Regions from separate parts of the Arthrobacter sp. Rue61a genome, predicted to be linked through region 3. Evidence: riboswitches for the same ligand, from Rfam matches in the RefSeq annotation. Region 3 holds a riboswitch; each other region holds the start of a gene.
What was found. Region 3 has a riboswitch for glycine ahead of gcvP (aminomethyl-transferring glycine dehydrogenase). Riboswitches for the same ligand answer to the same signal wherever they lie in the genome.
Positions count from the first base shown of each region.

Region 1: it holds a riboswitch for glycine, as region 3 does, so the genes downstream of both, gcvP (aminomethyl-transferring glycine dehydrogenase) here and gcvP (aminomethyl-transferring glycine dehydrogenase) in region 3, are expected to answer to the same signal.
Region 2: it holds a riboswitch for glycine, as region 3 does, so the genes downstream of both, cycA (D-serine/D-alanine/glycine transporter) here and gcvP (aminomethyl-transferring glycine dehydrogenase) in region 3, are expected to answer to the same signal.

Region 1 covers NC_018531.1:4,535,791-4,546,581, forward strand. Annotated here, with positions in the region: gene glyA (serine hydroxymethyltransferase) at 1-699, opposite strand, end outside; gene gcvH (glycine cleavage system protein GcvH) at 696-1,079, opposite strand; gene gcvT (glycine cleavage system aminomethyltransferase GcvT) at 1,102-2,223, opposite strand; gene gcvP (aminomethyl-transferring glycine dehydrogenase) at 2,235-5,087, opposite strand; glycine riboswitch at 5,235-5,333, opposite strand; gene ARUE_RS20775 (PucR family transcriptional regulator) at 5,409-6,923, opposite strand; gene speB (agmatinase) at 7,111-8,127, shown strand; gene ARUE_RS20785 (purine-cytosine permease family protein) at 8,124-9,563, shown strand; gene ARUE_RS20790 (aminobutyraldehyde dehydrogenase) at 9,608-10,791, shown strand, end outside.
Region 2 covers NC_018531.1:833,802-844,592, reverse strand. Annotated here, with positions in the region: gene ARUE_RS04020 (ExeM/NucH family extracellular endonuclease) at 1-3,873, shown strand, start outside; gene cycA (D-serine/D-alanine/glycine transporter) at 3,995-5,461, opposite strand; glycine riboswitch at 5,613-5,711, opposite strand; gene ARUE_RS04010 (FAD/NAD(P)-binding protein) at 5,786-7,723, opposite strand; gene ARUE_RS04005 (prolyl oligopeptidase family serine peptidase) at 7,784-10,054, shown strand; tRNA gene ARUE_RS04000 (tRNA-Ser) at 10,208-10,295, shown strand; gene ARUE_RS03995 (MFS transporter) at 10,362-10,791, opposite strand, start outside.
Region 3 covers NC_018531.1:990,674-1,001,464, forward strand. Annotated here, with positions in the region: gene ARUE_RS04690 (helix-turn-helix domain-containing protein) at 1-87, opposite strand, end outside; gene ARUE_RS04695 (NAD(P)/FAD-dependent oxidoreductase) at 175-1,197, shown strand; gene ARUE_RS24615 (hypothetical protein) at 1,189-1,404, opposite strand; gene ARUE_RS24620 (hypothetical protein) at 1,546-1,758, shown strand; gene ARUE_RS04710 (amidohydrolase) at 1,870-3,093, opposite strand; partial or broken gene ARUE_RS04715 (cyclodeaminase/cyclohydrolase family protein) at 3,184-3,842, shown strand; gene ARUE_RS23650 (hypothetical protein) at 4,092-5,231, shown strand; gene ARUE_RS04725 (MFS transporter) at 5,295-6,845, opposite strand; gene ARUE_RS04730 (TetR/AcrR family transcriptional regulator) at 6,918-7,457, shown strand; glycine riboswitch at 7,551-7,648, shown strand; gene gcvP (aminomethyl-transferring glycine dehydrogenase) at 7,827-10,673, shown strand; gene gcvT (glycine cleavage system aminomethyltransferase GcvT) at 10,688-10,791, shown strand, end outside.

The DNA.
Region 1 (10,791 bases), 1.2 Mb from region 3:
GTGCGGGACCGGCGAGGGGTGCAGGCCCGCGGCCACAAGGCCGGCAAAGTGTGCCATGTCCACCATCAGGTACGCGCCCACGGAGTCGGCGATCCGGCGGAACTCAGCGAAGTCCAGCTGCCGCGCGTAAGCGGACCAGCCGGCGACGATGAGCGCCGGTTTGTGCTCTTGCGCCAGGCGCTCAACCTCGGCCATGTCCACGGTGTGGGTGTCCTCGCGAACGCCGTAGGGGACCACGTTGTAGAGCTTGCCGGAGAAGTTGATGCGCATGCCGTGGGTCAGGTGGCCGCCGTGGGCCAAGTTCAGCCCCATGATGGTGTCACCCGGCTTGATCAGGGCGTGCATCACGGAAGCGTTGGCCTGGGCACCGGAGTGCGGCTGGACGTTCGCGAATTCGGCGCCGAACAGTGCCTTGATGCGGTCGATCGCCAGCTGCTCAATGACATCGACGTGTTCGCAGCCGCCGTAGTAGCGCTTGCCCGGGTAACCCTCGGCGTATTTGTTGGTCAGCACCGAACCTTGGGCCTGCATCACGGCAACGGCCGTGTGGTTCTCGGAGGCGATCATTTCCAGCCCGTCGCGCTGGCGACCGAGTTCGTCGTCGATCTTTGCGGCGATCTCAGGATCCAGCTCTGATAGCTGGGCGTCCAGCGACGCCGACACAACTTGCTGGTACTCAGTCACAGATACCGGGTTCACAGTTCTCCACCGTTCGTTGCAGCGTATTCTTCGGCCGACATGAGCGGCCCTTCTTCCGTGGCGGCAACCTTGAAAAGCCAGCCGGCACCGTAGGGATCGTTGTTGATGAGTGCCGGATCGCTGACAACGGCGTCGTTGATCTCGGTCACCTCCCCCGTCACGGGCGAGTACAGGTCCGATACCGACTTGGTGGATTCAACCTCGCCACAGGTCTCGCCTGCGGTCACTGTGGAACCAACCTCGGGGAGGTCCACGTACACAATGTCGCCCAGGGCGTCAGCGGCTACAGCAGAGATCCCGATCCCGACAGGCCCGCCCCCATCAGAGGCAACCCACTCGTGCTCGGCCGAGTATTTCAATTCAGCAACTACCTTGCTCATTTCAATTCCTAACTTCTCGTGACTACTTTTGGCGCTTGTAGAACGGCAGGGCGACAACTTCGAATGGTTCGGCTTTGCCTCGGAGGTCGACCTCAACGATCGTTCCCGGCTCTGAATGCTCGACGTCGACGTAGGCCATCGCTACCGGGTAACCGAGCGTCGGGCTTGGCTGGCCGGAGGTGACTTCGCCGATCAGGGAGCCGTCCTTGAGCACCGAGTAGTGGGCGCGCGCGGCACGGCGGCGCGTGCCCTTGAGGCCCACGAGCTTCTGCCCAAGGGTGGACCCCACACCGGCAGCCTTGATGGCGGTGAGTGCCTCCCTGCCCACAAAGTCGCTTTCCTTGGCCAGGGAAACTACCGGGCCCAGGCCTGCTGCGTAGGCATTGACGTGCTGGGAGAGCTCGTTGCCGTAGAGCGGCATGCCGGCTTCAAGGCGGAGCGAATCGCGGGCGGCGAGACCTGCGGGGATGAGTCCGTGGCCTTCACCGGCTTCCAGCAGCGCTTCCCAGAGGCCTGCGGCGTCGACGTTCGGGACGTAGATCTCGAAGCCGTCTTCCCCGGTGTAGCCGGTGCGGGCGAGCAACAGGTCCTCCCCGTTGATGGATACCTCAACCGCGGCGTAGTACTTCAGTTCGGTGACCAACTCGTGCTGTTCCGCAGGGACCAGTTGCAGCAGGATGGCTTCAGCGGTCGGGCCCTGCACGGCGATGAGTGACGTCTCGGCAGAGACATCCTCGACGACGACGTCAAAACCGGCCGCGCGCTTCAGCAGCGCCGCGGAGACCACCTTGGCGTTGCCCGCATTGGGGACTACCAGGTACTTGTCTTCAGCCCGTCGGTAGGAGATGAGGTCGTCGATGATGCCGCCGTCGGCGTTGCAGATCAGCGAATACTTGGCCTTGCCTACAGCGATCGCTGACAGCTTGCCCACCAGGGCGTAGTCCAGGAAGGCCGCAGCGTCGGGGCCGCTGACCCAGACCTCGCCCATGTGGGAGAGATCGAACAGGCCCGCCGCGTTACGGACGGCATGGTGCTCGGCGAGTTCGGACTCGTACTTCAGCGGCATCTGCCAGCCGCCGAAGTCCGTGAAGGAAGCGCCGGCCTTTTTGTGCTGCTCGTAGAGAGCGGTGTAGTTCTCAGACATGTCGGGAGTCCTTAGTTTTCGAAGTCTTCGAGCGGAGGGCAGGAGCACACCAGGTTGCGGTCACCGGCAGCTCCATCGATGCGTCCAACTGGCGGGAAGTACTTGTCCTGCTTCAAGTGGTGGACGGGGAACGCTGCCTGCTCGCGCGGGTAGTCGCGGTCCCAGCCGGAATTTACGACGGCGGCAGCTGTGTGCGGCGCGTTGCGCAGCGGCGATTTCTCAAGAGTGAAATCACCGCTGGCCACCTGCTCGATCTCGGCGCGGATGGTGATCATGGCTTCGATGAAGCGGTCGATCTCGGCAAGGTCCTCGGACTCGGTCGGTTCCACCATGAGCGTGCCCGCAACCGGGAACGCGAGCGTGGGGGCGTGGAATCCGAAGTCGATGAGGCGCTTGGCCACGTCTTCAGCGGTAACTCCGGTGCGGGTGGTCAGTTCACGCAGATCCAGGATGCACTCGTGGGCAACAAGTCCGCCCTCGCCCGTGTACAGGACGGGGAAGTGCTCGTCCAGGCGGGAGGCAACGTAGTTGGCTGCGAGCAGCGCGGACTTCGTGGCGTCGGTGAGGCCTTGGCCGCCCATGAGTTTCACGTAGGCCCAGGAAATCGGCAGGACGCCGGCGGAACCGTAACGTGAGGCCGAGATGGCTACGCCATGCCCTTCCTCGTGCGCTGCTTTGTTCGCATCGCCCGGCATGAACGGAGCCAAGTGTGCCTTCGCAGCAACAGGGCCAACGCCCGGTCCACCGCCGCCGTGCGGGATGCAGAAAGTCTTGTGCAGGTTCAGGTGCGATACGTCACCGCCGAACTTGCCCGGCTGGGCCAGGCCAACCAGCGCGTTCAGGTTCGCACCGTCAACGTACACCTGGCCGCCGGCTGCATGGATCGCGTCACAGACTTCGCGGACGTCGGCGTCGTAAACGCCGTGCGTGGAGGGGTAGGTGATCATGATGCAGGACAGGACGTCTTTGTTGGCTTCGATTTTGGCGGTCAGGTCTGCGTGATCGATGGTGCCGTCGGCAGCCGTGGCCACCACCACAACCTTCATCCCGGCCAAGACCGCGGACGCGGCGTTGGTACCGTGGGCCGACGCGGGGATCAAGCAGACAGTGCGCTGCTGGTCACCACGGGACAGGTGGTATCCACGGATGGCCAGCAGGCCGGCCAGCTCTCCCTGGGAACCGGCGTTCGGCTGGATGGAGACCTGGTCGTAGCCCGTGATCTCGGTGAGGTCGGCTTCCAGGTCTTCGATCAGTTCCCGCCAACCCGCTGTCTGGTGGTCCGGAGCGAACGGGTGGATCGACGCGAACTCAGGCCAGGAAATCGCTTCCATCTCAGCAGTCGCGTTGAGCTTCATGGTGCACGAACCCAGCGGAATCATGGTGCGGTCCAGTGCGAGGTCCCGGTCGGACAGCCTGCGGATATAGCGCAACAGCTGCGTCTCGGAACGGTGCGTGTTGAACACCGGGTGCTGCAGGAAGTCGCTGCTTCGGACCACGTCTGCGGGCAGTTCGAACCCTGCTGCGTCCCCTACCGGACCGGCTCCAAAGGCGACGGCCACCGCGGAGAGGACCTCCGGCGTCGTGGTTTCATCAATGCTCACCCCAACGGTGTCGGCGTCGATGAATCGCAGGTTGATGCCGCGTGCCTCGGCGGCGCCGATGACTTTGTCAGCCTTGCCGGGGACGCGCACTGTGAGGGTGTCGAAGAAGGACTCGGACGTAAGTTCCCGGCCAGCTTTCTTCAGCGCTGTGGCAAGGGTGCGGGCATGGCCGTGAACGGTTTCGGCGATCGCCTTCAGGCCTTCCGGACCGTGGTAGACGGCGTACATCGAGGCGACAATGGCCAGCAAGGCCTGCGCTGTACAGATGTTGGACGTCGCCTTTTCGCGGCGGATGTGCTGCTCGCGGGTCTGGAGGGCCAGACGGTACCCGGGGACGCCTGCGTTGTCCTTGGAAACGCCCACGATACGGCCGGGAAGTGTGCGCTCCATGCCTTCGCGGACCGCCATGTAGGCCGCGTGCGGGCCGCCGAAGAACAGGGGCACGCCGAAGCGCTGCGCGGTTCCGACGGCGATGTCCGCACCTTGTTCACCCGGGGGCGTGATGAGGGTGAGCGCCAAAAGGTCAGCCGCGACGGTGACCAGCGCACCGCGTTCCTTGGCGTCGGCGATCACGACGGAGTGATCGAAGACTCGGCCCGAAACGCCCGGCTGCTGGAGCACGATGCCATTGATGTCGCCGTCGGGAAGGCCCGCCGAAAGGTCAGCGATCTCCACCTCGAAGCCCAACGCCTCAGCGCGACCCTTCACGATCGCGATGGTCTGCGGGAGGAGGTCGGAGTCCAGGACAGTCTTACCGTCCTTGGCAGTCTGGTTCTTGTTGGCCCTGCGCATGAGCAACACGGCCTCGGCCACGGCGGTGGCTTCGTCCAGCAGGGAAGCGTTCGCAACGGGCAGGCCGGTGAGGTCCTGCACCATGGTCTGGAAATTGAGCAGCGCTTCGAGGCGGCCCTGGGAAATTTCCGGCTGGTACGGGGTGTAAGCCGTGTACCAGGCCGGAGCTTCAAGGATGTTGCGGCGAATGACCGGGGGCGTGACGGTGTCGTAGTAGCCCTGGCCGATCATCTGCACAGCGGTCTTGTTCTTGGAAGCGAGCTTCCGTAGCTCGGTCAGGACCTGGACCTCGGTGAGGGCGTCCTCCAACTTCAGGGCAGTGTCCTGGCGGATCGAATCGGGGACCGCGACGTCTACCAGGCCGTCGACAGAGTCGTAGCCAATGGCCTTGAGCATGGTGTCAACATCGGCTTGGCGACGGGCGCCGATGTGCCGGTCCGCGAAGGCGGTGGGGGTTGATTGAACAGTCAAGAGGAACTCCATGATTCAGGCGCCCAGTGAGCGCTCGATGATGTGGGTTCCTCCCCGCTCTGTATTGGACCTGAGAGATTCCGCAGGAATGGTTGCCTGCTTGCACCGTCGGTGAGCCCGGTTACCCGGACTGCTTTCCAGAGTTGCCTAACCGCGGCGGTACATGGGCCTGAGAGATTCCTGGGGAGGATTTGCTCCTACGGCGCCTGACTGGATGTACCGGCAGGGCTCTCCCGCCGCAGATCAAAAGCGTTGCGTCACCGTGAGTGACACGCTTCACACCATAGCTGGTTGTTTTGAAAAAGCGCAAGCAAGGTGAAGTTACTGATGCATCGCCTCATGGATTTGCAGCGCGAACCAGAGCTGGGCAACTGTGGACGTTTCACCCATATCCAGCCCCGTCAGCTCGCCGATTTTCCGTATCCGGTAGATGATGGTTTGCCGGTGCGCGAACAACGCCGTTGCGGTCTTTTGCCAGGACCGTTGCGAGTCCAGATACGTCCTGAGCGTGACGAGGAGATCGCCCTCCTGGCTCTGCTCGTAGTCGAAAATCGGGCCTAAAAGCCGCCGAACCAGCGCCGTTCCTTCCTCGAAACCCGTCAGCCCCAGCCATGACGGCCCCTCCGCATAGCGGGCCAGTGCCAGCTTGTTGGCACGGGCGGAGCCAAGCGCCCAGAGGGATTCCTGCAGTGCGCGTTGGATGTTGGCAACGGCCGCCGGCGCGCTGATCCCGATCGCAGCATCCGCCCCGGCACAGTGCGCCAGGACGTGGTCAGGGACGTCGGCCGGGACCACCACATGGAGCCTGTTGTTCCGCTTCAACGACGCCGACGCAACCCCGTGCCTCCACAGTTCGATGTGCACATTGGCCAGCCTGTCGCCGTCGTCCGCTTGTCTGTCTCCGCCGCCCGCCGACATCGAGGCGAGCAGGAAATCCTGGGGCGAAACCTCGAAAGCTGCCAGCCGGCTCTCCATTTCGGCCGCGCCCAAGCGTCCGTCCATTGCCTGCAGGAGGAACTCGCCGGCCAGCCGGTGGCGGCCTTCCAGCGACAAAACGATGCGCGAAAGCTGCAGTCCCAGCACGGTTGCGGCGTGAAGGAGTACGACGGCGTCCGGGTGCGGTTCGCTGTTGGGCAGCACCACCAGGAGCGCATTGGCATGCGTGGGAATGTCCATGGTGAGCACGTGACGGCCCCGGATGCGGTGCCACTGGAAGTTCTTTCCGGCGAGGGACACCTGCCCGGACAGCGGAGCCCATTCCTCGGCAAGGAACTCTGGCAGCGTTTGCCCGTCCGGATGCCAGGGATGGAGGCAGCGTCGGTCCACCACGAACAGGTTTGCGTCGAGCTCAGTGGCCAGCCGCTGGACCAGGCTCTGCCAATGGTCCTCGGAAGCTCCGGCGGTGCGGAGCAGATCGTAGACGCGGGCCGTCTGCCGCAGTCGGCGCGATTCTTCGAGCAGTGAGGACTCGGCAACCGACCGGGCGATTGCGATGAACGGCAGCGGATACGGGATGTTGACCAGTGGCAACGGCAGCCGCTCGCACGCCGCCAGGAATTCCGCGGTGAGGGGCGGCGCGTGCATCTTCTCACCGATCGCCAAGGCGCTGGCACCGCTGTCCACCAAGGCCTCTGCGAGCGCCACCTGACCTTGCGCGTCTGGCGGGATGGACAGGCCGTTGGTCATCATGAGCTCGCCGCCTGTCACCCATTCCCACAGTCTGGGCAGATCCGAGGTGTGGGCCCAGGTGATGCGGTTGTCCCGGCCCGCCGATCCTGCCAGGAGCGTGAGCCCGAGTTGAGGCTCGGCCACGAGTTCAGCCACGGTGATTGCCATGCGGGGTCCTGTTTTCCTTGCGTTCGATGAGGGGTTGGCGCCATTTCAGGCACCTCTTAGACATTCGTCTAAACGCCTCGACCATTTGTAGTCAATGTAGCGCTTTTCGGAGTGATCGGCGTCACCAAGAATGGAATTACTTACTTCCCGCTCAACGGCGAGCACCCCTCACCCCAAGGATTCTTCAATGGCAACGCATCAGCCCATCGGCCCTGTCGACGCAACCAAAGTTCCCCGGTATGCAGGACTCGGTACCTTCGCCCGTCTCCCCCAAATTGACCGCGTCCCGGACTACGACATCGCGATCGTAGGAGTACCGTTCGACGGCGGAACCTCCTTCCGGCCGGGCGCCCGTTTCGGCCCTGCCGCAGTCCGCGAGGCCTCCCGGCTCCTCCGCCCGGGCTATCACCCGGAGCTCGACGTTGAACCGGTATACGAAGCCCAAGTGGTGGACGCCGGCGATATTGCCTGCACCCCCTACGACATCACTAGGGCAGTCCGCGAGATCGAGGAGCAGGCGTTGCCCCTGATCAGCGGAGGCAACGGGCTCAGCGAGGACAAGCGGCTCATCTCGATCGGCGGCGACCACACCATCGCCCTGCCCATGCTGCGAGCGCTGAACAAGGTTCATGGTCCGGTGGCACTGCTGCATTTCGACGCCCACCTGGACACGTGGGACACCTACTTCGACCAGCCCATCACGCATGGAACCATCTTCCGTCGGGCGTTCGAGGAAGGCCTCCTTGTGGAGGACAAGTCCATGCACGTGGGTATCCGCGGCCCGGTCTATGACCGCAACGACTTCCTCCGCGACCACGAATTCGGCTTCCAGATCATCCGTTGCTCGGACCTGGACGTTATTGGGGTCCCGGCGGCCATTCAGCGGGTGAAGGACCGGCTGGGCGATACCCCGGTGTACGTTTCCATCGATATCGACGTCCTGGATCCGGCGTTCGCACCCGGCACCGGCACCCCGGAGATGGGCGGGCTCCACTCCCGCGAACTCCTTGCCCTGCTCCGCGGACTGAACGGCATCAACATCGTGGGTGCCGACGTCGTTGAGGTCGCCCCGGCGTATGACCACGCTGATATCACCACGGTCGCCGCGGCCACCCTGGTCTTCGACCTTCTCGGCCTCATGGTGAACCGCAGCAAGGCCACCGCTGGCCGCGAACTGGCTTCGGCATCCCGGACCGCGTCATGAGCACCGCGCCCACCGCTGAGGTTCCCCGGCTGGAAGACAAGACCATCCAGCCCATCCCGGCCAACGAGCGCCACGGCAAGGCCCGGGACCTCTTCACCATCTGGTTCGGCTCCAACATCATGATCATGACCATCGTGACCGGCGGACTCGCCACTACGGTGTTCGGCCTGGGCTTTGTTCCGGCGATCGTGGGCATCATCATCGGCAACGTTGTGGGCGGCATCTTCATGGCGCTGCACTCTGCCCAAGGACCGCAATTGGGTGTGGCACAGATGATCCAGACCCGTGGCCAGTTCGGGTCGTTCGGGGCACTGTTGATCGTGGTCATCGTGGTGATCATGTACGTCGGATTCTTCGCGGCGAACCTGGTGTTTGGCGGCGAAGCAATGGCGGCCGTCAGTCCCGGCATCAGCGTTGACGCGGGCATCGTCATCATCGGTGTGGTCAGCGTTATCGCCACGATTTTCGGCTACCGGCTCATCCATGCCTACGCACGCGTTTTGAGTGTCGCGGCCGGTCTGGCCTTGTTGCTGGCCTTTGGGTGGATCCTCCTGGTCCATGGCCTTCCGGCCAGCTTCCTGGAGCAGGGCAACTTCAACTGGGTCGGCTTCATGGGGACCATCTCCGTCTCGGCGCTGTGGCAGTTGGCTTATGCGCCGTACGTCTCGGACTACTCCCGCTATATGCCGCAAGGGACGGGCTCGGCCCCGGCCTTCTGGGCCTCCTACTCGGGCTGTGTGCTGGGAACCCTGTTCCCCATGATCCTCGGCGCCTTGGTGGGTACGCTCGCAGTGTCCATGAGTGCCGGCGATGTCGAAATTGTTGGCAGCCTGGGCGCGATGCTCCAACCGTGGACGCTGATCATCGTCGGCATCTTCTGCCTGGGCGTTGCGGCTTCCAACGCCATGAACCTCTACTGCGGCGTCCTGTGCACCCTCACCATCGGCCAGACGTTCAAACCCCATTGGCTGCCGCGCGCCAAGACCCGCAGCGTCGCCGCGATCATTCTCTTCGTCGTCGCCGTCAGCATCGCCCTGTTTGCCCGCGACAATTTCATCCTCTTCTACACCAACTTCCTGTCGTTCCTGATGTACGTCCTGGTTCCCTGGACAGCCATCAACCTGGTGGATTACTACCTTCTGCGGCACGGCGACTACCGCGTTGAAGACTTCTTCAAGCGCGACGGCGGCGTGTACGGGCGGTTCAATTGGGTCGCCATCGGCTCCTACATAGCAGGCGCCCTGATCCAGGTCCCTTTCTCGGCAACAGCTGTATACACCGGCCCGCTGGCCGCCGCGATGGGCGGCGTGGACATCTCCTGGATCGTCGGCCTGGTAGTCGTCGCTCCCCTCTATTACTGCGCGGCACGCATCTTTGGCCAGAAGCCTGAAGCCGCCCCCTTTCCCTCCCCTGCAATCACCGCCGACCTCACCTGATCAGCCCCTCATCTGATCAGCCCCTCATACGAAAGCGAATCATCATGACTACAACCCAGACCGAACAGTTCACCGTCCGACGCTCCACCGGAGGTTCTCCGGATATCGCCGGCGCCCTCCCTCTGCCTTTGCCTCCAGCAGGACACTTCATCAACGGTTCCTTCGTCCCCGGATCTTCAGGCCAGTCCATCGACGTCGTGGATCCCGCCACGGAGCAGGTCATCGCCTCGGTGCAGGCCGGCACGGCCGATGATGTGGACGTCGCTGTGGCAGCCGCCGTCGTAGCCCAAAAGACCTGGGGTGCCACCACCCCGAAGGAACGCGCCGATGTCCTGAACCTCATCGCCACTATCATCGAGCAGAACCGCCAAGCGTTCGAGGCCATCGAGTCCGCCAACACCGGCAAACCGCGGGCCGTTTCCGAAGACGATGTCTCCAGCACCATCGACACCTTCCGGTTCATGGCCGGAGCCTCGCGCACCCTGACCTCCATGGCCGGCGGCGACTACGCCACGGACCACACGTCCGTGATCCTCCGCGAACCTGTGGGAGTGGTTGGCGTCATCACTCCCTGGAACTATCCGCTGCTGATGGCCGCCTGGAAGATCGCACCCATCCTCGCTGCGGGCAACAGCATCGTCATCAAGCCGTCCGAGCAAACCCCGTTGTCCACCCTGAAACTGGTGGAGGTGCTGGCCGGCCGCATTCCGGATGGAATCCTCAACGTCGTCACGGGCCGCGGCCGGACCGTTGGGCAGAGGCTGTCCGAACATCCGGACATTGCTTTGGTCGCGCTGACGGGCAGCGTCGTGAGCGGCCAGGCTGTGGCCGAAACCGCTGCCAAGTCCGTCAAGCGCGTCCACTTGGAGCTCGGTGGCAAGGCTCCCGTTGTTGTCTTCCCTGACGCCGACCTCCGTGCCGCCGCTGCGGGTGTACGCAATGCCGGCTTCTGGAACGCCGGGCAGGACTGTGGCGCTGCCTGCCGCGTGCTGGTCCACGAGTCCGTGGCCGAAGAATTCACAGAGCACTTGGTCCGCGAGGTCAGCACCCTGGTGATCGGTGCTCCAGACGCCGGTGACGACGTCGAAATCGGTCCCATGATTTCCCTCCCGCACTACGAGCGGGTCAAGGAATCGCTGGCTGAAGCGCGCGCTGCGGGCCATGACGTGGCCATCGGCGGATCCACCATGGAAGGTCCCGGCTACTTCATCGAGCCCACCGTCATCAG
Region 2 (10,791 bases), 160 kb from region 3:
TCCAACGGCAGCGGAACCCCGCCCGTTGACCCCCAGCCCGAGCCCGGGGTCAAGACCATCGCCGAGATTCAAGGAACCGGTACAGCCAGCCCGTTTGTTGGCAGCACCGTGACAACCAGCGGCAAGGTCACCGCTGTCTATGCGACCGGCGGTTTCAACGGCTACTACGTCCAAACCGCCGGAAGTGGCGGGGACAACGCGGGGGCGGCCAGGACGGCGTCGGACGCTTTGTTCGTCTATTCGCCGTCGACGGCGCCAACGGTCCAACCGGGCGACTACGTGCAGCTCACCGGTGTGGTCAGCGAATTCGCCAGCCAAACCCAGCTGACCGTTGAGGCGGCGGGGTTAAAGAAGCTGACCGAAGCCGCGCCGGAGGTTAAGTCCACGCCGTTCACGCTGCCAGCCAATGAGGCCGCCCGGGAAAGCCTGGAAGGCATGCTCCTGGCCCCGCAAGGTGACTTTACGGTCTCGGACAACTACTCCCTGAACCAGTACGGCGAGATCGGCCTCGCGGCCGGCACATCGCCTTTGGTACAGCCGACGGCGGTAGCCACCTACGGTTCGCCGGAGTATGCCGCTGTGGTAGCGGACAACGCGCTGCGCGGGATCAAGCTCGACGACGGTGCGTCCACCAACTTCTTGAAGGACGCCACCACCAAGGCCCAGCAATTGCCCTACCTGACCACGTCCGATCCTGTCCGCGTCGGTTCCCCGGCGCAGTTCCGGACTGACGTCATCCTGGGCTACGGCAACAACTCCTGGAAGTTCCAGCCCCTGACTGCGCTGAGCCCGGCCAACGCTGACTCTGTCCAGCCGGCGAGCTTCACCGCCTCCCGGCCCGAAGGTCCCGCCGACGTGGGGGGCAACCTCAAGCTGGCTTCCTTCAACGTGCTGAACTACTTCCCCACCACCGGTGACCAGCTGGCCGGCTGCGTCTTCTACACCGACCGCGAGGGCAACCCGATCACGGTCAAGGAAGGCTGCAACGCCCGCGGTGCTGCCAACGCGGAGAACTTCGAGCGCCAGCAGAGCAAGATCGTTGCCGCCATCACCAAGTCCGGCGCCGACGTCGTATCCCTTGAAGAGATCGAGAACTCGGCGCAGTTCGGCAAGAACCGCGACGACGCCTTGTCCAAGCTGGTGGATGCCCTCAACGTCAAGACACCCGGTGTTTGGGACTACGTGCGCACACCCGCCAACGCTCCCCCGCTGAGCGACGAGGACATGATCCGCACAGCATTCATCTACAAGAAGGCAGCGGCCGAGCCCGTGGGCGAGTCCATCATCCACAACGACACCGTGGCCTTCGCAAGTGCCCGCAAGCCCCTCGCGCAGCTCTTCAAGCCGGTTGGCGGGGACGATGACAAAAAGTTCATCGCGATCGTGAACCACTTCAAGTCCAAGGGCTCCGCCGCGACCCCGGATGACACGGACAAGGGCCAGGGCGCGTCGAACATCGCACGCACAAAGCAGGCTGAATCCCTGCTCGCCTTCTCCAAGGACCTCCAGGCGTCCAAGGGCACGGACAAGGTCTTCCTGATCGGCGACTTCAACGCCTACGCCAAGGAAGATCCCATCAACGTCCTCACCGGCGCCGGTTACACCGACCTTGAGGTGGGTACAGGCAAGCACTCGTACCTCTTCGGAGGCATGGTTGGCTCGCTGGACCACATCCTCGCTTCTCCTGCCGCCCACAAGGTGGTGACCGGAACAGACATCTGGAACATCAACTCCGTGGAGTCCGTCGCGCTGGAGTACAGCAGGTATAACAACAATGTGACCAACTACTATGCCCAGGACGAGTTCCGGGCCAGTGACCACGATCCTGTGGTGGTGGGCCTGAACCTGACTGCGGACCAACCGGCAACCGTCGACCTGCAGTTCCTGGGTATCAACGATTTCCACGGGCGGATCGACTCAAACACCGTCCTGTTCGCCGGAACGGTGGAAAAGCTCCGCGCTGCAGCTGCTCCCGGCGCTACGGCCTTCATTTCGGCCGGTGACAACATCGGTGCTTCCCTCTTCGCTTCTTCGGTGGCGAAGGACCAACCCACCATCGACGTCTTGAACGCGCTCGAATTGCAGGCTTCCGCTGTAGGCAACCACGAGTTCGACGGCGGTTGGGCGGACCTGCGCGACCGCGTCACAGCTGGAGGTACCAACGCGAAGTTCGCCTACCTGGGCGCGAACGTCTACCAGAAGGGCACCAGCACCCCGGTCCTGCCGGAGTACAAGGTGATGGACATGAACGGCATGCGGGTAGCAGTGATCGGTACTGTCACGCAGGAAGTTCCGTCCCTGGTGACCCCGGCCGGAATCGCGGATCTGGAGTTCGGCGATCCTGTGGAAGCCATCAACCGGGTTGCCGCGAAGATCAAGGCCGACAACCTGGCAGACCTCATCATCGTGGAAAACCACGACGGCGCTGCTTCCGGAACACCCGAGGGCGCCACGTTGGAGCAGGAAGTTGCAGCCGGCGGGCCGTTCGCCAAGCTGGTCAACGAAACCACTCCCGACGTCGCCGCGATCTTCACAGGACACACGCACAAGGAATACGCCTGGGACGCTCCGATCCTGGACGCCAACGGCCAGCCCACCGGCAAGACCCGCCCCATTGTGCAGACTGGCAACTACGGCGAGAACGTAGGCAGCGTGACCCTCACAGTGGACACCGCAAGCAAGTCCGTGACCTCTTACAAGGCCGCCATCGTGGACCGGACTACCGAGACCGCTGAAAGCCTCGTTGCCACCTACCCGCGTGTGGCGGCAGTGAAAACCATCGTGGACAAGGCCCTCGCCCAGGCTGCCGAGATCGGCAACCAGCCGGTAGGCGCGGTGACAGCTGATATCACCACGGCCTTCACCCCGGATCCCGCCGGCGGCGCCCCCAAGCGGGACGATCGCGCGAACGAATCCACGCTCGGCAACCTGGTGGCGGACTCCCTGGTGGATACACTCAAGGCTCCCGAACTGGGTGCGGCGGAGATCGGCGTCGTGAACCCCGGAGGCCTGCGTAATGAGCTGTACTACGCACCGGACGGGACCATCACCTACGCCGAGGCCAACGCGGTCCTGCCGTTCGTGAACAATCTCTGGACCACGTCGCTGACCGGCGCTCAGTTCAAGACGCTCCTGGAGCAGCAGTGGCAGACCAACGCCGACGGCACCATTCCCAGCCGCCCCTACCAGCAGCTGGGCGTGTCCAAGAACGTCAGCTACACCTACGACGCCGCCCGCGCCGCAGGTGACCGCATCACCGGCATCTGGGTGAACGGTGCTGTGCTCGATCCTGCCAAGCAGTACAGGATCGGGACGTTCAGCTTCCTGGCTACCGGCGGTGACAACTTCCGGGTCTTCAAGGAAGGGACCAACACCAAAGACACGGGCTTGGTGGACCGCGATGCGTGGATCAAGTACCTGCGCGAGCACAACCCTGTTTCGCCCGACTTCGCACGCCGTTCCGTTGCCGTGGCCAACTCCACGGCGGCTGAGGTCAAGGCCGGAGAGTCCATTACGCTGGCCATCTCCAAGCTGAACCTCACCTCCATCGGCAGCCCGGCCAACGCAACGCTGAATGCAGTGTTCGTCGATGGCAAGGGCTCGGAATCGGCACTCGGTTCGGTCCCGGTGACCGCGGGCACCGCCACGGTGGACCTCAAGGTTCCCGCCGCGGCAGCTGCAGGCACCGGCACGTTGGTGCTGACCGCCGTCGAGAGCGGAACCGTGGTGAAAACGCTGGTGAACGTAGCGGAAAGCGGCACCAACCCGCCGCAGTGCACCGCACCCGTCAAGCCGTCCAAGTGGTACGACATCGTGGGATGGATCCGGTACGGCTTTGCCTGGTTGGAGTACCAGAGGTGCCTGAGGGGCTAGCCGCCCCTGAGCCACAGGGCCGAGAGGCCAGTACCCGCGAGGCCGGTACAAGGCAGGACCCCTCACGATCTTCTTCGTGAGGGGTCCTGCCTTTGGTTTGCGGCCTTTTGGGCCTGCGCGGTTACTTGTTCACGGGTTCCGGTTCCCGGTCCCTTTCTGCATCCCGCTGGAGCTCAGCCTTGAACTCCTCGTAACGGGCCAAGTGCGCGGGACGGCGCCGGAGAATCAACCAGGCGACACCCAGAATGATGAACCACACGGGCGTGGCCAACAGGGCCGTGAGCGTGTCCGGTTGCGTGGTCAGAGCCCAGAGGACGAAGGCGAAGAACGCGAACACCACCCACACCATCACCACTCCACCGGGCATCTTGAACGCCGAGGACTCGTGCAAGTGCGGGCGGCGCTTCCGGAAGGCAAGGTAGCTCGCCAGGATGATGGACCAGACGAAGACGAAACACACAGCGGACACCGTAGTGACCATGTCGAACGCCTTGCCGATGTCCGAGCCGGCATACATGAGGACGACGCCGGACAGCAGCAGGATGCAGGACAGGAACAGGGCGTTGCGGGGCACTTTGCGTCCGGACAGCGCGCCGAAAACCTTGGGTGCGTCGCCTTCCTGCGCGAGTCCGAACACCATGCGGGACGTGGAGTAGATGCCAGAGTTGGCCGACGACATGGCCGAGGTCAGCACCACCAGGTTGACGATGGTGGCCGCTGCGCCGAGACCAGCGAGCGAGAACATGGCGATGAAGGGGCTATGTCCGGCAGCAAACTGGGTCCACGGGGTGACGGACATGAGGATGATCAGCGCGCCCACATAAAAGAGCAGCACGCGGATGGGGATGGAGTTGATGGCTTTGGGGAGGTTCTTCTCGGGGTCCTTGGCCTCGGCAGCTGTTGTGCCCACGAGTTCGATGCCCACGAACGCGAAGACGGCGATCTGGAAGCCGGCCACGAAGCCCATGAATTCATTCGGGAAGAAGCCGCCGTGGCTCCACAGGTTGGTGAAGCTGGCCGGTCCGGCGTCGGACTGGAAGCCGCTGAAAATCATGAATAGGCCAACGATGATGAGCGCCGCAATGGCCACGATCTTGATGAGGGCGAACCAGAACTCCGTCTCACCGAAGGCTTTCACGGTGGCGAGGTTCAGGAGCAGGAGGATGCCGATGGTGATCAGGCCCGGCACCCAGAGGGGCAGGGAGGGCCAAAGTTCCTGGGAATACCCCGCGATTGCGATCACGTCCGCGATCCCGGTGATCACCCAGCAGAACCAGTACGTCCAGCCGGTGAAGAAGCCGGCCCACGGTCCCAGGAGGTCGGCGGCGAAGTCGCTGAAGGATTTGTAATTGAGGTTGCTGAGCAGCAGTTCGCCCATGGCGCGCATAACGAAGAACAGCATGAAGCCGATGATCATGTACACGAAGATGACGGATGGGCCGGCAGCGGAAATGGTCTTGCCGGATCCCATGAAGAGGCCGGTGCCAATGGCTCCGCCGATGGCGATGAGCTGGATGTGGCGGTTGCTGAGTTGTCGCTCGAGGTGGGGTGAATCTGTGCCGGTGGAAGGCGGGCGCTGAATCGTCAAAGGAACTCCATCGTTCAGGCGGCACGGGGTGCCACATTGATTCGGGTTCCTCCCCGCTCTGTACGTGGACCTGAGAGTTTCCGCCTTCCTGCAGGGCAGGAAGGCTTGCACCTTCGGTGAGCCCGGTGACCGGACTGCTTTCCAGAGTTGCCTCGCCGCGGCGGTACATGGGCCTGAGAGATTCCTGGGGAGGGTTTGCTCCTACGGCGCCTGACGGGATGTACCGGCAGGACTCTCCCGCCGCAGATCAAAAGCGCGCACACCCAAGTGGGTGATGCAGCTCACACAGTAGCCAAGGTCGGGTAGAGGTGCAACCCCACGTCCCTAGCGGCCCAGAATGCTACGCGCAATCTCATCAGCATCGCGGAGCGTCCGCTGGCCGCTCGCGTAGGCGGGTCCGGTGCGCGGCCTGGCCTCGGCAGCGATGGCCGTCCCCCACTGCGAAGCGGACAATTGCAGGCCCAGGACATACAAGTTCCTGGTGATGGATCCGTTGGCAGCCAGAGGCCTGTAAGGATGGGGTTCCACGTCCAGGCCGGTGGTCTGCATGGGCGTGCCCTCAACACTCATCATGATCTTGGTGCGGACCAGCCCGTCGGACATGAGCTGTTCCAGCAGCGGCGAGAGGTTGATGCCCACCCTGTTTGCCGGCGACATCGCCTCGATAAGCGTCCGCGCTTCAACCGGACCGTCGTGAACCCACGGCGAAACCGCCCGGAACAGCTTAACACCCCGGTCCACACTGAACTTCGGATCCGGTCCCACGAAACTTACGACGCCGGCACGCGCCAAAGCGGCCAACTGCTCCGATCGCAGGGCTGGCGCTCCGCTGGCGAGGCCTTCCACGAACGACTCGAACCAGCCGCGCAAACCCGCCAGCCAGGACTCATCGGTGATTCCGCCATCCGCCACGACGGATTTGAGGATGGCCCGGCCGGTGTGGAGGGCGCCGATGGCCATCTTGACGGGGTCCGCCTCGCCGAGTGCAGATCGTCGGGCATCATCGTCAAGGTAGGCCGTGATTGCGGCATCCAACTCGCTCCGGGAAGCAAAGGTACGGCCTGCGAGCGGCGCCGCGAGCCCTCTCAGGTTCAGCCGGCGGGAGGTAACAACGTGCTTTTCCACCACGTCTCCCACCTTTATTTCCCAGTTCGCCGTGGTGTGCGCATGTGGTTGGAGCGCGTCCTCCAGGTCAGCCAGGAACTGTGCGGGGTCCTTGATCGCGGCGGGCTGGGACCGTGCAAGCGTTGAATAGTAGGCCCAGAGTGCATCACGGTGAAGCAGAGGCCAAAGGTCATGATCGAAGCCCGGCTGGATACCCGCTGCACGGAACCGGTCCACGGCATCTTCCGTCAGGTAGCGCATGGTGATGCTGCTGGGGTAGTAGCCCGCCAGCCCCGCCTTGGCACGATACGGGGTGCCCCTGCGGGACGCAGCAATGATCCGGGGCTCCCTGCCCGATGCCCGGTACTCGAGGATGCCCGCGCCGGGCGAACCAGCCTCAACGAACTTGCCGCCGCGGGCCTCCGTCAACTGGCCCATGACATCGAAGAAGTTCAAGCCCATGCCGCGGACCAGCACGGGCTCATTGTCCGGCACAGCCTGCCAATCAACGTCAGCCGGCGGAGCAGGCGGGAAGTACAGCAGGCCCTGTTCGTCCGCGGCACTCTTGAAGGACCGCTGCTCAGGGTTCAGCCGGGACTCGATGTGACCCAGGGCGAGGACCACGGAACCGACGGTGAGCGTCGCACCGCTGGCGAGTTCGACGTCGAACCCGTCCGCTACGGGGCGCGCAGCAACGGCGAGCGTCTCATGGAAGGTGACCTTGACGCCGTCGGGCAGCCGTTCCAGCAATCCGTCCAGAGTCTGGCGAAGGTAGCGCCCGTAGATCGCGCGGCTGGGAAAGTTGTGCGATTCGAGGGTGGAAAGCTCCGCCTTTTCGGCGTCGTTCAGTCCCATGCCATCACGACGACGGGCCTCACGCCATTGATCGAACGAACCACCCGCGAGCGGCGGTGCGAGCTGGGGGTCCTCCGGAATAAGCGTGGGATAGAACGACTGGGTGTTCATGAGGAACAGTCGTGACTGCTCCGGCTGCCACACATGACCCGAACCGGCCGGATAAGGATCCACGACGTCGATGTGCAACGTGGTGCCGTGCGGGCTGTCCGCAGCCCAATTCGCGAGCAACCGCTCAAGGACACTGGTGCCCCGAGGGCCGGCCCCAATCAGGGCAACACGGTTGGTTTGGGATTTAGCCACGCTCAAGCCTAACTTCTGCGTGACTTGCTTACCGTTGAACAGTGTTGCTTGGATGGGGCGATGACCACCACAGAAGCTGATCCGACGCCACTCCCCGAGAATGACGCTGCGCCGGCCTCCGGCCCCCGCCACGCAGCGGACGTCGCGCCCGAACCCACGGACGAAAACGTCTGGCTCGAGGACATCCACGGCGAAGAGCAGCTGGCGTGGGTCCGCGAGCAGAACGCCCGCACCGAGGAACTCTTGGAGGACGCCGAATATGAGGCCGTTGAGGCCGGCATCCTGGAGGTCCTCGACTCCACCGATCGCATCGCCATGGTCTCCAAACGAGGCGATTTCTACTACAACTTCTGGAAAGACCAGGAACACCCCAAGGGCCTCTGGCGCCGCACCACCTGGGAAAGCTACCTCACCGAAGAACCCGAGTGGGACGTTCTGCTGGACATCGACGCCCTCGCCGCCGCTGAAGGCGTCGAGTGGGTCTTCCACGGCGTTGGCTTCCTCCGTCCAGCCGACGGCTCCGAGTACCGCCTGGCCATGGTTTCGCTATCTCCCGACGGCGGCGACGCTGACCGCCACCGCGAGTTCGACGTCGAATCCCGCACCTTCGTGGAGGGTGGCTTTGATCTGCCCACCGCCAAGGGCAACGTCAGCTGGCTGGACGCCGACACTTTGCTCGTATCCAGCACAGCCGAAGGCCTGCCAGCAACTACCTCGTCCTATGCGCGGACCGGCGTGAAGCTCCGCCGTGGCCAGTCCCTTGCCGACGCCGAGCGCCTCTTCGAAATCCCCGAGGACCACATGCTGGCCATGGTGGCCCACGACTCCACGCCTGGCTACGAGCGGACTTTCGCCGTGGACTACATCGACTTCTACAACCGCAGTACATCGCTGCTGCGCGACGACTCCTGGGTGGTCATCGACGTTCCCACGGATGTGAACATCAGCGCCCACCGGGATTGGCTGCTGTTCCGTCCGCAGAAGGACTGGGATGTTGCCGGTGTTCTCTACCCTGCCGGGTCCTTGCTGGCCGCGGACTTCGAGTCCTATCTGGCAGGGACCCGTTCACTGCTGGTCCTGTTCACGCCGGATGCCCACACGTCGCTGCAGTCGTGGAGCTGGACCAAGGACTACCTCCTGCTGAACCTCCTGCGCGATGTGTCCTCCGAGATCCGGGTGCTGGACCCATCCCGTCCCGACTCCGAAGGCGGCTGGACGTCCACCGTCCTGGACGCGTGCCCGCCCCTGCACGACGTCAACGCCTACGCCGTGGATGACGAAGACGCTGGCCCTGAAGGCAACGACTTTTGGCTGGTGGCCACCGGCTTCACGACACCCACCACATTGACCCGGGGGACGCTCGGTGCTGCGTCGTCGGGTGGTGCTTCGTCGGGTGGTGCTTCGGCGGGTGGTGGTTCGGAGGCCAGTGGCGTGGCGAGCCAGCACGCCGAAGTCAAGCGGTCGCCGTCGTTCTTCAACGAAGCCGACTACGAGGTCCAGCAGCACTTCGCGGTGTCTGACGACGGGACCAAGGTCCCCTACTTCCAGGTCGCTTCCAAGGACCTGGTGCTGGACGGGCAAAACCCCACTCAGCTCTCCGGATATGGCGGGTTCGAGGTTTCGCGGACTCCGGCATACAGCGGAACCATGGGTCGGGCCTGGCTGGAGCGCCGCACCTTGGGCGCATCCTCCGACGACGGTGCTGCCGCGCACTCACGCGGCGGCGTCTACGTTGTTGCCAACATCCGCGGCGGCGGCGAATACGGTCCCTCCTGGCACCGTGCAGCCCTCCAGGAAAACCGGCACCGCGCGTACGAGGACTTCGCGGCCGTGGCGAAGGACCTCATCTCGCGAGGCGTCACCAGCCGCCGTCGACTCGGTTGCGTAGGTGGTTCCAACGGCGGCCTCCTGGTAGGCAACATGCTGACCCAATATCCGGAACTGTTCGGCGCTGTGTCCTGCGGAGTGCCGCTCCTGGACATGCGCCGCTACACCAAGCTCTCCGCCGGATACTCGTGGATCGCCGAATATGGTGACCCGGATGTCCCCGCGCAATGGGATTTCATCCGCACCTTCTCGCCGTACCATTTGCTTCACGACGGCGTGGAATACCCGGAGACCTTCATTTGGACCGCCACGTCCGATGATCGTGTGGGACCCGTCCAGGCCCGCAAAATGGCGGCGCGAATGCAAGCCATGGGCATCCCGAACGTATGGTTCCATGAAGCCCTGGAAGGCGGCCATGCGGGGGCCTCCGACAACAGGCAGGCCGCAGCGCTTCAGGCCCGGAGCAACCACTTCCTGTGGCGTTCGCTGGCTGGGAGCAACTAACAGTTCGCTGAAGCCCGATTCGACGGTTCCCTGCGAACTGTGCCGTGCGAACGGCATGGCTGGCACGGAACCAACGAAACGGGCGGCTTGGCCGGGGCGTTTTGCGCTGGAAGGCACCTTCTGCGTATCCTTGGTGGGCTAGCAATAGCAAAGGGAGACGTGCCAGAGCGGCCGAATGGGCTTCACTGCTAATGAAGTGTGGGGCACAACTCCACCGGGGGTTCAAATCCCCCCGTCTCCGCGAATTGGTCCCGGTTTTCGAACCGGGACCTTTTGCGTTTAAGGCTCTTCTCCATGAAGCCGCTGCTCAGCCGCGCTTTGCTCCGCCGCTGACTTCGGCCCCGGCGTGACGGTGAAGGGTCAGGCTGTCCACCGTGCTGATCAGCATCAGGATGGCCATGGCAACAAATGCCCCCTTGTAGGCCGCCACGTGCTCCCCCCCGAACACCTGCGTGGTTTCGAACAGGCGCAGGAAAAGGGCGCCCACCGCGATGCCCGCAGCCGCCGCCAATTGAACGAGCGTCGCGGAGATGGCATTGGCTGAGGGCAACTGACCCGGGACGATGTCCGCGTATTGCACCGAAGCGTAGGCAGAGAAGCCGATGGAGCGGAACGCACCGCTGAGCAGCAGCAAAGCAAAGATCAGTGGCTCAGGTGTTTGGGCGTCCAGGAAAGCGCACAACGCAAACGTCACGGCTGACGCGAATGACGCAAAGACAAGCACGGGCTTGAACCCA
Region 3 (10,791 bases):
CTCTGCAAGGGTCACGTTGCGTTGGGTTCGCATGGCACGGAGCCTTGGCCCCACGGCGTCAAGCATTGTGCTGAAGTCGGTTGTCATGTATCCAGCTTGCCATATTGGCAAACTTCCTTGCTGATCTGCTGGACTCTGCCCAACCATGGAATGAGCGGCGCAACGCCGCCAGATATGCGTGGAGGTACAGTGAGTCAAGAATCAGTGAACAACCGGATGGGCGCGGAATACGACGTCGTTGTTGTCGGTGGTGGCGCAGCTGGGTTAAGTGCTGCGGTCACGCTGGGACGGGCCTTGAGATCCGTCCTGGTCATCGATGCCGGGGAGCCGCGGAATGCTCCTGCCGCAGGCGTGCATGGCTTCCTGTCGCGGGACGGGATCAATCCCAAGGAACTGCTGGCACTCGGACGCGCGGAGGCGAACCAGTATGGGGCAGCCATCGTGGAGGGCGTCGCCGTTACGGCGCGTTCGACGACGGGCCTCACGGAGGGTTCCGTGCTCGCCTTTGAGGTGGACCTGGCCGACGGCCAAACGGCGAGAGCGCGGCGCTTGCTGGTCACCACCGGACTGGTGGACCTGCTGCCGGACGTTCAAGGTCTTGGTGAACGGTGGGGCAAAGACGTCCTGCACTGCCCCTATTGCCACGGCTGGGAAGTGCGGAGAAAGCAGATCGGCATCATAGGCTCGGGACCAATGGCGTTGCATCAGGCGATGCTGTTCCGCCAATGGAGCTCCGACATCACGTTGTTCCTGAATGACGTGGTGGAACCGACGGACGAACAGTGGGAGCAGTTGGCTGCCCGTTCCATCACCGTCGTGGACGGGCGTGTCCAAGCATTGGAAGTCACTCATGACGTCCTGACCGGTGTTGTGCTGGCCTCCGGCACTGTGATTCCTGTGGAAGCCGTCGTCACTGGCTCCCGCATGGAGGCACGGAGCGGCGTGCTGGAATCCCTGGGCGTTCCCTCGGTGGAGCACCCTATGGGGGTTGGAAGCCACGTTGAAGTCAATCCCATGGGCGGTGCAACGTCAGTGCCGGGTGTCTACGCTGCCGGAAACGTCACCGACCTCATGGGACAGGTCATGGCCTCCGCAGCCGCAGGTGTCATGGCCGGGGCAGCTATCAATGCCGACCTCATCGCCGAGGAGACGAGGCTTGCCGTGGAAGCAGCGCGGTCTTCAACCGTGTCACGTTAGGGGCTCGCCGGACCGCAGCTCAGCGCCGTGAGGCGACGCATGGGCTGCCGTCCAGCTGGCCAGGAACCCGGTGAGTTCGATTTCTCCCGCCAACGCGTTTCGCAACGTCTTCCTGGCGGTCCTGTGGAAATGGACGTTATGGCGTGCCCAGCGGGTGGACTCGACCTCCATCTTCGCGTTGCGGACATACGCAGGAGTGCCGGTCATGCCGGAGAGTATTCGTTCGATGAGCTCGTTGGGCGCGCGCCAGTACAACTCAGCGCCGATACAGCTGAAGGCTGGCGAAAACAGTCGACTTGTCGCTTTGACGGGAGGACGATTAAGGGACAGCCACTAAGGAGGTTGGTCATGTGCTACGCGCACTATGACGACTTCGAGCGGCGCACGAAGAAGGACTCCGTGCGCAAGCCTGAAGCACGCACGTCTGAGGCACCCAAGGACCAGGAACCTGCACAGAGCCGTCCACGGACGGAAGGAACGCTATTTACCTTCCTGGCCCGCCGTCGCAGGGAATCCGAGGTTTCCGAACCGAGGATCCACCGCATCCACGAGAAAGTCTAGGGATCCCTTGACCCGATCGAAGAAGCTGGACTGATTTAAGAATTAAGCAAAGGTAAGGCGCTGCGCTCGCAGCGCCTTACCTTTTGCGGCCTTGCTGCAGAAGGCTGGGCCTTACGACTCAGCGGCCAAGAATTCCCGCGCAGCCGTCACCAGAGCTTCAGTTCCGCGTGCCAGCGTCGGCTGGATTATGGGCGCAAAGTAGGGCGAGTGATTCGACGGAATGTCCTCGGGAAGGCGACCCGTTGTTGCCCACTCCTTGAACAAGGAAGGCTCGGCCCCTCCTAGGAACCAGAAAACCAGGGGAGCGCCGGCAGCTTTCGCCAAGGCTCCAACGTCTTCGCTGCCGGACACGGGACCGGGGTCGATGATCTGCGTTTCGCCAAATTTTGCCGTGAAAGCTGCCGACACCCTCGCAGTGGCAGCTGCATCGTTGACGGTCAGCGGGAAGTGCTCTTCGAAATGAATCTCCGGTTCCTTGGGAGCACCTGATGCTGTGGCTTCGCCCTGGGCAATGCGCTCAATTGAACCGAGGATCTTATCCCTGGTGGCATCGCTGAATGACCGGACGCTGAGGCCCAACGTTGCCGTTTCCGGAATGATGTTGTTCTTGGTCCCGGAGTGAATCTGCCCAACTGTCACCACCGCGGAGTCACTGGCGGCGAGCTCACGCGACACAATTCCCTGGAGCCGGACAGTGGTTGCAGCCGCCATCAGCACCGGATCAACAGTGGTCTCGGGGCGTGATCCGTGCCCGCCCCGACCATGCAAGGTGATGTTGAGCGAATCGGCGGACGCCATGGTGACGCCGGGACGGACACCGAACCATCCGGCGGGGAAGGGGGCCACATGTTGGCCCAGGACGACGTCCGGTTTCGGCACAGTGTCGTACAAGCCATCGGCCACCATGGTTTCCGCCCCGCCGCCCCATTCCTCGGCCGGCTGGAACACGGCGATCAGTGTGCCTTGCCACTCATCACGTTGCGCGGCCAGAACCTCCACCGCGCCAACAAGGCAGGTCACGTGCACGTCATGGCCGCAAGCGTGCATGACCGGCATGTCCTTGCCTTCGTGATCAACACCCATCGCCGTGCTTGCGTACTCCAGGCCCGTTGCTTCCTTTACGGGCAAGCCGTCCAAGTCTGCCCTGAGCATCACCGCCGGTCCGGGCCCATTGTCCAGAACGCCAACAACCCCGGTCTTTCCGATGTTGCGATGAACGGTGAAGCCAAGTTCTTCGAGGTAACCCGCGGCGATCCCGGCAGTTCGGGTCTCTTGGAAGGACAACTCAGGATGGGAGTGCAGGTCCTTGTAAAGCTCTTCGAGGTCAATGGTCATGAGTCTGCCCTTTTCATTCGACGCCTAGGTCTGGCCAGTGTATCCAGCCCGAAGCTGCAAAGGCGGGGAAGCCCCGGCACACTGGATGGCATGAACGATTCTGAATCAGTCACGACGCAGATATCCACAGTTGATGAGTGGACCAAAGCCTTGGCGGAGTCCACCGGATCGCCGGGCGGGGGTGCAGGGACGGGGTCATGCTCTCCATCGCGGCCTCGTTGACGTCCATGGTGGCCGGATATACCGAGGCGGAGGAGGCCCAGCGCGAACAGCTGAACGGCATCCACTCCCGGGCGCACGAACTCCGACGAATTGCCCTTCAACTAGCCGACGACGACGCGTCCGCCTCCAACGCCTTCGGCGCTGCCTTCCGTCTCGACCCCGGTCCGGAACGCGACGAAGCAATACATCAAGCGTCCGTCCATGCTGCCAAGGCATCAGCGGTTCTGGGGGAGCGGGCCATCGACGCCATTGAAGATCTCGGCTGGCTCGCTTCCAACGGCAATCCTGCGCTTATTGCAGATGTCGTGGTCGGGTTCGGAGCCCTCCGCGCAGCCATAGCCGGAGCACGAACCAACGTGAGCTTCGACCTCGCATCCCTGACCTCCGCGGGCACCGCACTGGAGGAAATTAGGAAACAGCATCCAGAACTATGGAATACAGTCACCCGACTCAGCGACGCCCTCGACAGAATTGATGGACTGACGGCCGGCGTAGACAAAAAAGCAGCGCCGACCGAAGCTGTCTAGCTTCAGTCGATGTGCGTCTTTGCATCACGATCCGTCTTTCCCCGCTACTTAACTACCGACTAAGAACACGAAGTGAGGAAAGGACAGGTTGACGTGATCTTCAGGAAAAGGGCAGCACCTTTGACGCCGATTCCGGAGCCGCCGTCGGGTCTCTCCACATTCAGGGTGCAGGTTGGTGCGATCACGGTGGAAGGTCTGGCCCGGGAGGACTGCGGTTCTGCCGTGGAGGTCATTCTAGGAGCGGTTTCCATGGCTGATCCAAAGGATCTGGTCGATGGTCTCCGGTATTCACACGGCTCCTGGTACTTCAATCTGCACCAGACCGCCCGAAAGAGTTTCCGTGTCAGCGCTGTGGACCTTTCCGGCCCGGGTCTTGAGTCTTCTACCTGGGATCTGAGCTACGCCGCTACGTTGTTGGCAGTTCAGTCGACGTGGAGCAAGTCCGTGAGTGAGACGGCCTGGTCGCCTGTGAAGTTGGGGCAGACGTTACGTGTGTCCCCGTCGGCATTGGACATGCCGCGAGTCACCCTAAGGCGGGAGGAACCCACAGAGCCAAATGATTCGGGCTGGGTAGTGGGACCAGGGGCAGCTGCAGATCAGGAAGTGTTGCCCGTGCACGACGTTATCAGGCGCAGGGGAAATTTGGCTCGAGCCTTGACGTTGCCGGTAGGTGCCCGAGTAGAGACATCAGGGAAGAAGCTTGTCAGTATTTACGCCGCCTCTGACCGATTCTGCTGGGGAGTTCGCGATGGGTTGATCGGCATGGAAATCCCTACCCCGAAATCGTTGGCCCGTCGGTGGGCAGTAGTGTCGGCCGTTAAGACGGCCCTTGGGTACGGTGACTCCTGCAACGGCTCCCAGAACCATATGTATCATGACGACGGCGGAGGCAACTGGGTGGCCATGGACGTCCTCGATGACCAAAGGGCATTGCTCTACGGCCACGACCACGAGGCCAGCGAAAACGTGCTCAGCGGCACCGGCGGGGACTCGGACGTTGAAATGAACTTGCTGGCCAAAACCCCGGACTGGTGGAACGCTGGCCTTCCGCGGGAGGGCGTTCCGATCGGTTTCGTCTTTGGGTTTGAAGGAGGATCCTGGGCCCGCGCCGAATACGACCACGCGGACGGCTTCCTTTCAGTCGGCTTCCCGATGAAATCCGACGAGGCCCTTGCCGAGGAGATTGTTGACTGGATCGGTGACGCCAGCCGAAGGTCAGGCACGCGTCACATTCCCGCACCCGCGGACCTGATGGCAGCCATCAGTGAAGGGGCCAACATCACTGTGGAAGTACTCGGGGCCATTTGTGGTCCGGGTATCGGGGACCTCGAAGCCGGGGTGGCCGCAGCCCGGAACTTCTTGGAGCCGAAGAACAGCAGTGCGGACTGACAGCCGGCGTAGACAAAAAGCAGCGCCGACCGAAGCTGTCTAGCTTCAGTCGGCGCTGTGCCTTTACTGCGCCTTCGGCACACGCCGGAGCACGACGGCGGCGAGCACTGCCGCGCCAGCCATCAGTACCAGCCCAATCGCCGCAGTGATGTGAACACCGGACTCGAAAGCTGTCCGGGCGGCATGTGTCAATGCCTCTGACAACGGGGCCGGAAGTGCGGCCGCCGCATCAACAGCGCCGGCCAGCGTTTCCGTGGAATTCCCGGCAGCCTGCTCCGAGATGCCGTCCGGAATGATCAGGTTGTGCTGGTAGGACGCCGTGAGGATGGAGCCGAGTACAGCGGTTCCCAGGAGCGATCCCAGCTCGTAGCCGGTCTCGGAGATGGCCGAGGCCGCTCCGGATTTGTCGGCCGGCACTGAGGCCAGGATCAGGTCGTTGGAGATGGTCTCCGCGGCACCCACACCAACTGCGAGGACAGTCAGGGCTGACAACAGGAACACGGGTCCGCTGCCGTGGTCGCCCACAACCACAATCAAGTAGCCCACGGCGCTGAGCGTCAGGCCCGCGGCCACAACGAATCCAGGCCGCACGCGCTTGACCAGCGGCACCACCAGCAAGCCGGCGACAACCGTAGCCAGGAGGGCGGGGATCATCGCGATGCCTGCCTCCATGGGGGACTGGCCCTCAACAAGTTGCAAGTGCTGGGCGAAGAAGTAGATGAAGCCCGTCATGGAGAACAGGGACAGGACATTCGCCACGATTGCCGTGCTGAACACCTTGTTCTTGAACAAGGCAACGTCCAACATGGGGTTCTCGATCCGCTGCTGACGACGGACGAAAAGAATGCCCATCACCACGCCGAGGCCCATGAAAGCAGCTGCGGACGCCCCAAAACCGTGAACCGCGAATTCCTTGATGCCGTAAACGAACGGCGCCATGGTGACTACGGACAGGAAGATGCTGGGCACGTCAACACGGCCGGGATTGGCGTCCCTGGACTCGGGAATCAGGACCCGGCCGAAAGCCAGGAGCGGGAGGAGCAGGAAAGCTGCCACAAGGAAGACGGCACCCCACCAGAAGTGTTCAACCAGCCAACCGCCGAAGATCGGACCGAGGGCGGCACCGCCGGAGAAGCCGGCAGCCCAGACAGCGATCGCTAGCCGGCGACGGTTCGGGTCGGTAAAGATGTTCCGGATCAGGGAGAGCGTGGAGGGCATCAGCATGGCGCCGAAGACGCCAAGGCCGGCGCGTCCGGCAATCAGCCATTCCGCGGTCGGTGCGAATGCCGTAGCAGCCGACACCGCAGCGAAGCCTGTGCTGCCGATCAGCAGCAACCGGCGTCGTCCGATCCTGTCGCCCAAGTTGCCCATGGACACCAACAACGCGGCCAGGACCAGGGGATAGGCGTCCACGATCCAGAGAAGTTGGACGCCGCCAACCTCCAGGGATCGGGCAATCTCGGGCAGGGCAAAGGTGAGCGCGGTGTTGTCGACGGCCACCAGCAGTACCGGGAACATCAGGAGCGCCAGAGCCGTCCAATCGCGCCACGGTGCTGCCTGGCCCTTAACGGGACGAGCGGAACGGGGTGCTTGGGTTGAGGACGGCGAGTACATGTCACTTACTGTACCGTCCAGACGGTACAGTTTCAAATGGAACCCCCCAAGCCTTTAGGGAATGATGTACCTATGCCACGAAAACCAGTTGCCCGGGATGCCGTCCTGGATGCCTACGAAGCCCTCCTTATTGAGGTAGGGGAGCGGGCTGCCACTCTCGATGCGGTTGCCAAGCGCGCAGGGGTGTCCAAAGGTGGGCTGCTGTACCACTTTCCCAATAAGGAAGCGCTGACCACGGCCCTTTTGGAGCGCCTGGACCTGCTCGCCGATGAAGATACCGAACTGATGAAGGCAGCACCGGATGGTTCGGCTGCCTACTTCATCAGGTCCTCGCTCTGGGCAGATACGCCCATGGATCGGGCCTTCGTCGCCGCTACCAGGCTGGCTGAGGTGGCTCACGAGGAAACCCGCCGCAGGTTTGCTGCTATCCAGCAACGGTGGCTGGACGTGCTGGCGGAGGATGTTGGACCCGAGGTTGCCAAAGCTGTGAGTTACATGGGCGACGGCCTCTATTTCAATGCGATTTTTGAAGGCGGGCAGGAGGGCGGAAACGCCGGGCGGGAGGCCGACGTTGAAATCCTGCTGGGAGTCCTCGAACGGCTACGGAAGTAGCGATTCATCCATTTGCTGCAGCGCCCCGGACGTAGGACAATTAACCCTTGTGGCGTGCCCAACGCGGTGCCCACACACAACTGAACATGCCTTTGATCTGCGGCGGGAGAGTCCTGCAAGCAAGTGATGCAGGCGCCGTAGGAGCAAACCCTCCCCAGGAATCTCTCAGGCCCACGCACCGCCGCGGCGAGGCAACTCTGGAAAGCAGCAGGCACGGAACCCACCTCAGGGTGAAAGTGCTGTGCTCACCGACGGTGCAAGCGATGGTTGTTCACGCAACGCGCGGAAACTCTCAGGTCCAATACAGAGCGGGGAGGAACCCAGCCGCTGTGGCGTACCCAAACGCTGCCCAAGTAATGGAGTTCCTTCGTGACGGTTAGTTCTGCCTCCACCACCTTCGTCGATCGGCATATCGGCGCCCGCCGCCAGGCCGACATTGAGACCATGCTCAAGTCCGTCGGCTACGACACCGTCGATTCGCTGGTCGACACCGCCGTCCCGAACGACATCCGCCAGGATGTCGCCCTCACCCTTCAGGACGCACTGAGTGAAGTTGAAGTTCTGGCTGAGCTGCGCAAGCTCGCTTCCAAGAACAAGACCGCCGTTCAGATGATCGGCCAGGGCTACTACGACACCGTGACGCCCCCGGTGATCCGCCGCAACATCCTCGAGTCCCCAGCCTGGTACACCGCCTACACCCCCTACCAGCCGGAAATCTCGCAGGGCCGCCTCGAAGCGCTGCTCAATTTCCAGACCATGGTCCAGGACCTGGTGGGCCTGCCGATCGCCAACGCCTCCCTCCTGGACGAAGCAACGGCTGTGGCCGAGGCCGTCCTCATGATGCGCCGCGCCAACAAGAACAAGGCCGTTCAGGATGGCAAGACCGTCCTCGACGCAGACTGCCTCCCGCAGACCATCGCCATCGTCAAGGGCCGCGCCGAAGCGCTCGGCTTCGAGGTTGAGGTCGCTGACCTTTCCCTTGGCCTCCCGGAAGGTGCCATCAACGGCGTCGTCCTCCAGCAGCCCGGCGTGTCCGGCCGCGTGTTCGACCACTCCGCCGTGATCGCTGACGCCAAGGAACGCGGCGCGCTGGTGACCGTCGCTGCCGACCTCCTCTCACTGACCCTCATCACCCCTCCAGGTGAGCAGGGCGCCGACATCGCCGTTGGTTCCGCACAGCGCCTGGGCGTTCCGCTCTTCTTCGGCGGCCCGCACGCCGCGTACATGGCCGTCCAAAAGGGCCTGGAGCGTTCCATGCCCGGCCGTCTGGTGGGCGTTTCCAAGGACGACGCCGGTGTCCCCGCCTACCGCTTGGCGCTGCAGACCCGCGAGCAGCACATCCGCCGCGAGAAGGCCACGTCCAACATCTGTACCGCGCAAGCGCTGCTCGCCATCGTGGCCTCAATGTATGCCGTCTACCACGGCCCCGAGGGCTTGAAGGCGATCGCCGAAACCGCTCACGGTCACGCCCGTACCCTTGCAGCGTCCCTGAAGGCTGCCGGCGTCGAGGTCCTTCACGGTTCCTTCTTCGACACCATCACCGTCCGCGTCCCCGGTAAGGCTGCCGAGATCATCGCCGCAGCGGAGGCCAAGGGCATCAACCTGCGCGGCATCGACGCTGACACTCTGGGAATTTCCGTCGATGAGACCACTACATCTGAAATTGTCGGCGGTCTCCTTGATGTCTTCGGCGCTTCGGTCACTGAAGCCGCTGAAGGCTTTGCGCTTGAAGGTTCCGTTGAGCGTACGAGCGACTTCATGCAGCACCCCGTGTTCAACACGCACCGCTCCGAAACCCAGCTCCTGCGCTACATCCGCAAGCTCTCGGACCGCGACCTCGCGCTGGATCGCACCATGATCCCGCTGGGATCGTGCACCATGAAGCTGAACGCCACAGCCGAGATGGAAGCCATCTCCTGGCCGGAGTTCGCCTCCATCCACCCGTTCGCTCCGGATTCCCAGACTGAGGGCTGGCGTGAACTCATCACCGACCTCGAAGCACAGCTGACCGAAATCACCGGCTACGACCAAGTCTCCATCCAGCCGAACGCCGGTTCCCAAGGTGAGCTCGCCGGACTGCTGGCCATCCGCGGCTATCACCTGTCCCGTGGCGACGAACAGCGCAACGTCTGCCTCATCCCCGCCTCAGCCCACGGCACCAACGCAGCGTCGGCAGTCCTGGCCGGCATGAAGGTGGTTGTGGTTGCCACGGCACCCGATGGCACCATCGATCACGTTGACCTCAAGAACAAGATCGAAGCTAACCGGGACGCCCTCTCGGCCATCATGATCACCTACCCGTCCACGCACGGTGTGTACGACGCCGACGTCCGGGAAGTCTGCGACGCCATCCACGAGGCCGGCGGCCAGGTGTACATCGACGGCGCCAACCTCAACGCACTGGTTGGCTTGGCCCAGCCGGGCAAGTTCGGCGGCGACGTGTCCCACCTGAACCTGCACAAGACCTTCTGCATCCCCCACGGCGGCGGCGGACCCGGCGTTGGCCCCGTAGCTGCAAAGGCACACCTCGCACCGTTCATGCCCGGCGATGCAGCCTCCTGGACCGAAGGCAACGACGTCCCGATTTCGGCTTCCCGTTTCGGTTCCGCCGGTGTCCTTCCAATCTCCTGGGCTTACGTGAAGCTCATGGGCGGCCAGGGACTCACCGAGGCAACCAAGTCCGCGCTGCTTGCCGCGAACTACATCGCATCCCGCCTCAACGACCACTTCCCGGTCCTGTACACCGGCGAAGGCGGACTCGTGGCCCACGAGTGCATCCTGGACCTGCGTGAACTGACGGCAAAGACCGGGGTCACCGCTGAGGACGTTGCCAAGCGCCTCATCGACTTCGGCTTCCACGCGCCTACCCTGGCCTTCCCGGTGGCGGGCACGCTCATGGTGGAGCCCACCGAATCGGAAGACCTCGTGGAGATCGACCGCTTCATCGAAGCCATGATCACCATCCGCAAGGAAATCGACCAGGTTGCTGCCGGTGACTTCTCCGTGCAGGATTCCCCGCTTCGCCGCGCGCCGCACACAGCCGCCGCCGTCGTAAGTTCTGACTGGGACCGTGCGTACCCGCGCGAGCAGGCCGCCTTCCCGGTCCACCACCTCAAGCAGGACAAGTACTTCCCGCCCGTTGGCCGCATTGACGGCGCAGCCGGAGACCGCAACCTGGTCTGCTCCTGCCCGCCGATCGAAGACTTCGAGAACTAGGACGGTCCCACAAAATGACTGAGAACTACACAGCTCTCTACGAAGAGCACAAGAAGCTCGGCGCGTCCTTCACCGACTTCGGCGGCTGGCAGATGCCGCTCAAGTACTCGTCCGAGTT